2 regions of the Hydrogenophaga sp. UC242_53 genome follow, and region 2 is predicted to be linked to the other one. Evidence: riboswitches for the same ligand, from Rfam matches in the RefSeq annotation. Region 2 holds a riboswitch; the other holds the start of a gene.
The links. A riboswitch is a leader RNA that binds a small molecule or an ion and turns the genes downstream of it on or off. The one in region 2 is predicted to bind S-adenosylhomocysteine.
Positions count from the first base shown of each region.

Region 1: another riboswitch for S-adenosylhomocysteine. It lies ahead of ahcY (adenosylhomocysteinase); the one in region 2 lies ahead of metH (methionine synthase).

Region 1 covers NZ_CP170552.1:57,196-60,401, forward strand. The annotation lists gene ACFJI0_RS00270 (MFS transporter) at 1-304, opposite strand, end outside; gene ACFJI0_RS00275 (HAD-IIB family hydrolase) at 301-1,101, opposite strand; S-adenosyl-L-homocysteine riboswitch at 1,204-1,292, shown strand; gene ahcY (adenosylhomocysteinase) at 1,360-2,790, shown strand; gene ACFJI0_RS00285 (TlyA family RNA methyltransferase) at 2,799-3,206, shown strand, end outside.
Region 2 covers NZ_CP170552.1:4,920,041-4,923,246, forward strand. The annotation lists gene ACFJI0_RS24725 (sigma-54 interaction domain-containing protein) at 1-1,382, opposite strand, end outside; S-adenosyl-L-homocysteine riboswitch at 1,450-1,546, shown strand; gene metH (methionine synthase) at 1,625-3,206, shown strand, end outside.

The DNA of each region.
Region 1 (3,206 bases), 460 kb from region 2:
CGGTGGCGATCACCGGGATCAGCGCGGCCAGCCACAGCGTGGGCCGCCGGCCCAGGCGCTGCGTGATGGCCGAGGCGAACGGCGTCATGAAGAACACGCCGAGCCAGCCGCTGGCGGCGAACACACCGGCCAGCGCGGTCGATTCGCCGCCGCCCTTGAGGCGCAACAGCAGCAGCGGCGTGAGCATGAAGTAGCCCACCAGCTCGAAGAAGGTGGAGCCGAAGATCGCGACCAGGCCGAGCCGGGCCTGGGCGGGTGGGTGCTCCGGCAGGGGGCCGGTGGGCGGCAGCGGGTGTTCGCTCATGCGCCCGCGGCCCGCGCGCCCAGCACCGCGTCGGCCACCTCGGTGAAGCCCGCGCCGCGCTCGCCCGCGGCCACGTAGCGCGGGTGTTGCGTGAGCGCGCCCCAGAAGCGCGCGACGTTGGCCACGCCCACGCTGTGCGGGAAATGGCCGAACATGCGCGCGTCGTTGGTCGAGTCGCCGACATAGACCCAGCGGTCGAGTTCGTCGTCGAGCGAGCGGCCCAGGCGCGATCGCACGATCCAGCGCGCACCGGCCAGCTTGTCGTGCTCGCCGATCCAGCCGTTGATGTGGATGGAGCTCACGGTGGCGTTGAGGCCCTCGCTTTTCATGAGTTGCACCACCGTGGCGATGTCGGCTTCGCTCAGGTGGGCGAACTCGCTGTGGTCGATCGCGATGTCGGTCTCGCGCCCCGGGCTGTCGGCGGCCAGGCGGGCCTGCGGCAGCTCGGCCAGCACGCGCCGCGCGGTGGCCTGCAGCTTCGCGAAATGGGCGGCGCGCGTGGCCGCGTCCTGCAGGTAGTCGCGCCTGAGTTCGCCCGAGTCGCCGCGCCACAGCGCCACGGCGCCGTTCTCGGCCACGATGGCGTCCACCGGCCAGGCCAGCGCGAAGGCCTCGCTCCAGCCGGCGGGCCGGCCCGTGATGGCGAACACCGGCAGGCCGGCGGTGCGCAGGCGGTGCAAGGCGTCCAGGGCATCGGGGGTGATCGCGCCCTCGGTCGTGAGGGTGTCGTCGATGTCGGTCAGCACGCCGTGGATGCGGGCGCGGTCCGTGGCGGGCCAGAGGGTGAGGGGATTCATGCGCATGGAAGGCGGGCAGTGTCGCACAGGGCCCCGGGCGCCGCAGGTGCCACCGGCGACGCGCGGCAGGGGGCAGATCGAGGCCGCTGCGGTAGAATCGCGCGATCCGAGGAGCGTTGCAGCGCCCCCACTGAACACTTCAGCAGCGGGGCGTGAGGCTCGGACCATCCATGCAACGACGCTCATCCACATCCCGTGCGATGAGTTCTTTTTGACTCAATGCCAGATGTGGTTTGTCCATCCTTTCCGGAGCGAACCATGAATGCACGTCTGAACAACCCGACCGCCGACAGCGCGATCGCCGACCTTTCCCTGGCCGAGTGGGGCCGCAAGGAAATCCGCATCGCGGAAACCGAAATGCCCGGCCTGATGGCCATCCGCGAGGAATTCGCCGCCGCCAAGCCGCTCAAGGGCGCGCGCATCACCGGCAGCATCCACATGACGATCCAGACCGCGGTGCTGGTCGAAACCCTGCAGGCCCTGGGCGCGAGCGTGCGCTGGGCTTCGTGCAACATCTTCTCCACGCAAGACCACGCCGCCGCCGCGCTGGTCGCGCAGGGCACGCCGGTGTTCGCGCACAAGGGCGAGACCCTGGCCGAGTACTGGGATTTCACCCACCGCATCTTTGAGTTCGGCGCCGCCGGCACGGAAGGCGAAGGCCCCAACATGATCCTGGACGACGGCGGCGACGCCACGCTACTGATGATCCTGGGCCAGAAGGCCGAGAAGGACCTTTCGGTCATCAGCAAGCCGACCAGCGAAGAAGAAACCTGCCTGTTCGCCGCCATCAAGGCCAAGCTCGCGCAGGACCCGACCTGGTACACCCGCAAGGCCAGCCAGATCATCGGCGTGACCGAAGAGACCACCACCGGCGTGCACCGCCTCAAGGAAATGAGCGTCAAGGGCACGCTGCCGTTCCGCGCCATCAACGTGAACGATTCGGTGACCAAGAGCAAGTTCGACAACCTGTACGGCTGCCGCGAATCGCTGGTCGACGGCATCAAGCGCGCCACCGACGTGATGATCGCCGGCAAGGTCGCCGTGGTCGCCGGCTACGGTGACGTGGGCAAGGGTTCGGCCCAGGCGCTGCGCGCGCTGTCGGCCCAGGTGTGGGTGACCGAGATCGACCCCATCAACGCCCTGCAGGCCGCGATGGAAGGCTACAAGGTCGTGACCATGGAGTACGCCGCCGACAAGGCCGACATCTTCGTGACCACCACCGGCAACAAATCCATCATCACGCACGACCACATGGCCGCGATGAAGGACCAGGCCATCGTCTGCAACATCGGCCACTTCGACAACGAGATCGACATCGCCTCGATCGAGAAGTACGAATGGGAAGAGATCAAGCCGCAGGTCGACCACGTCAAGTTCCCCGACGGCAAGAAGATCATCCTGCTGGCCAAGGGCCGCCTGGTGAACCTGGGCTGCGGCACCGGCCACCCCAGCTTCGTGATGTCGAGCTCGTTCGCGAACCAGACCATCGCCCAGATCGAGCTGTTCACGCAGCCGAAGAAGTACGAAGTGGGCCAGGTCTACGTGCTGCCCAAGCACCTGGACGAGAAGGTCGCGCGCCTGCACCTGAAGAAGGTCGGCGCCATGCTGACCGAGCTGACCGACGAGCAGGCCGCCTACATCGGCGTGAGCAAGGCCGGCCCGTACAAGCCGGACACCTACCGGTATTGATCGCGCCCATGCGGGCCGACCAGCTGCTCGTCGAGCGCGGCCTGGCCGCCACCCGTTCGCAGGCCCAGCGGCTCATCGCCGCGGGCGTGCAATGGCGTGCGCCGGGTGGCGACTGGACAGCGGTCACCAAGAACGGCGAGGAGCTGCGCGACGCGGCCGAGCTGCGCCTGCTGGACACGGCGGAGACGCGCTATGTGTCGCGCGGCGGCCTCAAGCTGGAAGGCGCGCTGCGCCACACCGGCCTGGACGTGAGCGGCCTGCGCTGCCTCGATGTGGGGCAGAGCAGCGGCGGTTTCACCGACTGCCTGTTGCAGCGGGGCGCGGCGCGGGTCATGGGGGTGGACGTGGGCCAGGGCCAGCTGCACCCGCAGCTCAAGGGCGATCCGCGCGTGATCTGCATTGAAAAATGCAACGCG
Region 2 (3,206 bases):
GTGCCCTGGGGCATGAAACGCTCCAGCGTGGCGGCCGTCACCAGGGTGTGGTCGGCCAGCAGCACCAGGCGCTCGATCAGGTTGCCCAGTTCGCGGATGTTGCCCGGCCAGTCATGCGCTTCCAGCCGGGCCAGCGCGTCGGGCGCGAGGTTCACGTTGCGCTGGTGCGCCTGGTTGGCGCGGTTCACGAAGTGCAGGGCCAGCGCGCGCACGTCCTCGCCGCGCTCGCGCAGGCTGGGCAGGCGGATCGGGATCACGTTGAGGCGGTAGTACAGGTCCTGCCGGAAGCGCCCGGCCTGCACCTCGCGCGCGAGGTCGCGGTTGGTGGCGGCCACCAGGCGCACGTTCACCTTCAGCTCGCGCGTGCCGCCCAGGCGCACCAGCGTGCCTTCCTGCAGGGTTCGCAGCAGCTTGGACTGCATGGCCAGCGGCAGCTCGCCGATCTCGTCGAGGAAGATGGTGCCGCCGTGGGCCTGCTCGAACCAGCCCGCGCGCGCGGTGTTCGCGCCGGTGAAGGCGCCGCGCTCGTAACCGAACAGCTCGGACTCGAACAGCGTGTCGGGAATCGCCGAGCAGTTGACCTTGATGAAGGGCTGGTCGTGCCGGCCGCTGGCTAGGTGCACCGCGCGCGCGAACAGCTCCTTGCCGGTGCCCGACTCGCCCAGCAGCAGCACCGTGGCCTGCGACTGCGACACGCGCTCGAGCTCGCCCAGCGCCTGCAGCAGCGCGGGCGAGCGGCCGATCAGGCCGTAGCGGGCGCTGGCGCTGTCCAGCGCGCGGGCCAGGGCCGCGTTGCGCGCCAGCAGCTGACGCGTCTGCTCGGCCACCAGCTGTTCGAGCCGCAGCAGCTGCCCGGCCAGCGTGGCCAGGATGCGCAGCACCGCCAGATCGTCGTTGAGGTGGCGCTGGCGGCTGCGGATGCGGTGGCAGGCCAGCACGCCGATGGTGGCGCCGTTGACCTCGATCGGCAGCGCGATGAAGGCCACGGTCTGCGGCGGCAGGCGATCGCGCGGCACCGTGCGGAACAGGAACAGCGGTTCGGCGTCCACGTCCTGCACGATCGCGGGCAGGCCGGTGGCCAGCACGCGCCCGGTGATGCCCTCGCCCCAGCGGAACACGCCGCGCTGCACCTCCTCGGCCGTGAGGCCGTAGGCGTGGCGCACCGAGGCCGTGCGCTCTTCGCCCGGCGCGGCCTCGCCGGCCAGCACCATGCGGCCCCGGTTCAGGCCCAGCAATTCGCTCATCAGGTGCAGCATCTCGCGCAGCACGAAGGCCGGCGCCAGGCTGCGGCCCACCAGCTTCATCACTTCGCGCATGAGCAGCAGCTCCTGGGCGTGCCAGTCGGTTGCGGGGCTGTCGGGGTCGCTGGGGCTGGAAGGCATGGGCGCGGGGCAAGCAAACATCGCACCAATGGCGGGCGAAGCCCGCCCTGGCGAGCTAAAATCGCCGCTTCTCAAGGAGCGTTGCAGCGCCGGCGGGTTTTTCAGCCCTCACCGTGCGTCAGGCTTGAGTGGGCGCGAACAGGCCCAAACGGCGCTCACCGGTCTGTTTTTCGCAAACTGCCTTGGTGAGCCTCATGTCCTCCGAATCCGCTTCTCCGTCCCCGTCTTCCCCCGTGCCGCCGATGCTGCTCTCCGGCCTGGAGCCGCTGCGCATCGAGCCGGGCAGCCTGTTCGTCAACGTGGGCGAGCGCACCAACGTCACCGGCTCCAAGGCCTTCGCCCGCATGATCCTCGAGGGGCGCTTCGAAGACGCGCTGGCCGTGGCGCGCCAGCAGGTGGAGAACGGCGCCCAGATCATCGACGTCAACATGGACGAGGCCATGCTCGACAGCAAGGCCGCCATGGTGCGTTTCCTCAACCTGATCGCCGGCGAGCCCGACATCGCGCGCGTGCCGGTGATGGTGGACTCCTCCAAGTGGGAGGTGATCGAGGCTGGCCTGCGCTGCGTGCAGGGCAAGGGCGTCGTCAACTCCATCTCCATGAAGGAAGGCCTGGACGAGTTCAAGCGCCAGGCGCGCCTGGTCAAGCGCTACGGCGCGGCCGCCGTGGTCATGGCCTTCGACGAAAAAGGCCAGGCCGACACCTACGAACGCAAGGTCGAGATCTGCGAACGCGCCTACCGCGTGCTGGTCGATGAGGTGGGCTTCCCGCCCGAAGACATCATCTTCGACCCCAACATCTTCGCCATCGCCACCGGCATCGAGGAACACAACAACTACGCGGTGGACTTCATCAACGCCACGCGCTGGATCAAGCAGCACCTGCCGGGCGCCAAGGTCAGCGGCGGCGTGTCCAACGTGTCGTTCAGCTTCCGCGGCAACGACCCGGTGCGCGAGGCCATCCACACCGTGTTCCTGTACCACGCGATCCAGGCCGGCATGGACATGGGCATCGTCAACGCCGGCATGGTGGGCGTGTACGACGAGCTCGAGCCCGAGCTGCGCGAGCGCGTGGAAGACGTGGTGCTCAACCGCCGGCCCGATGCGGGCGAGCGCCTGGTGGAGGTGGCCGAGAGCGCCAAGGGCTCGGCCAAGGACGACAGCAAGAAGAACGAATGGCGCGCGCTGCCGATCCGCGAGCGGCTGAGCCACGCGCTGGTGCGCGGCATCAACGACTTCATCACCGAAGACACCGAAGAGATGTGGCGCGAGATCGAGGCCGGCGGCGGCCGCCCGCTCAACGTGATCGAAGGCCCGCTGATGGACGGCATGAACGTGGTCGGCGACCTGTTCGGCCAGGGCAAGATGTTCCTGCCGCAGGTGGTGAAGAGCGCGCGCGTGATGAAGCAGGCCGTGGCGCACCTGCTGCCCTACATCGAGGCCGAGAAACTGGCCCTGCAGGCGGCCGGCGGCGACGTGAAGCCCAAGGGCAAGATCGTGATCGCCACCGTCAAGGGCGACGTGCACGACATCGGCAAGAACATCGTCACCGTCGTGCTCCAGTGCAACAACTACGAGGTCGTGAACATGGGCGTGATGGTGCCCTGCCACGAGATCCTGGCCATCGCCAAGGCCGAGGGCGCCGACATCGTGGGCCTCTCGGGCCTGATCACGCCCAGCCTGGAAGAGATGCAGTACGTGGCCGGCGAGATGCAGAAGGACGAACACTTCCGCGGCCGGGGCATCCCGCTGCTGATCGGTGGCGCCACCACCAGCCGCGTGCACACCGCGGTGAAGATCGCGCCGCATTACGACGGCCCGGTGG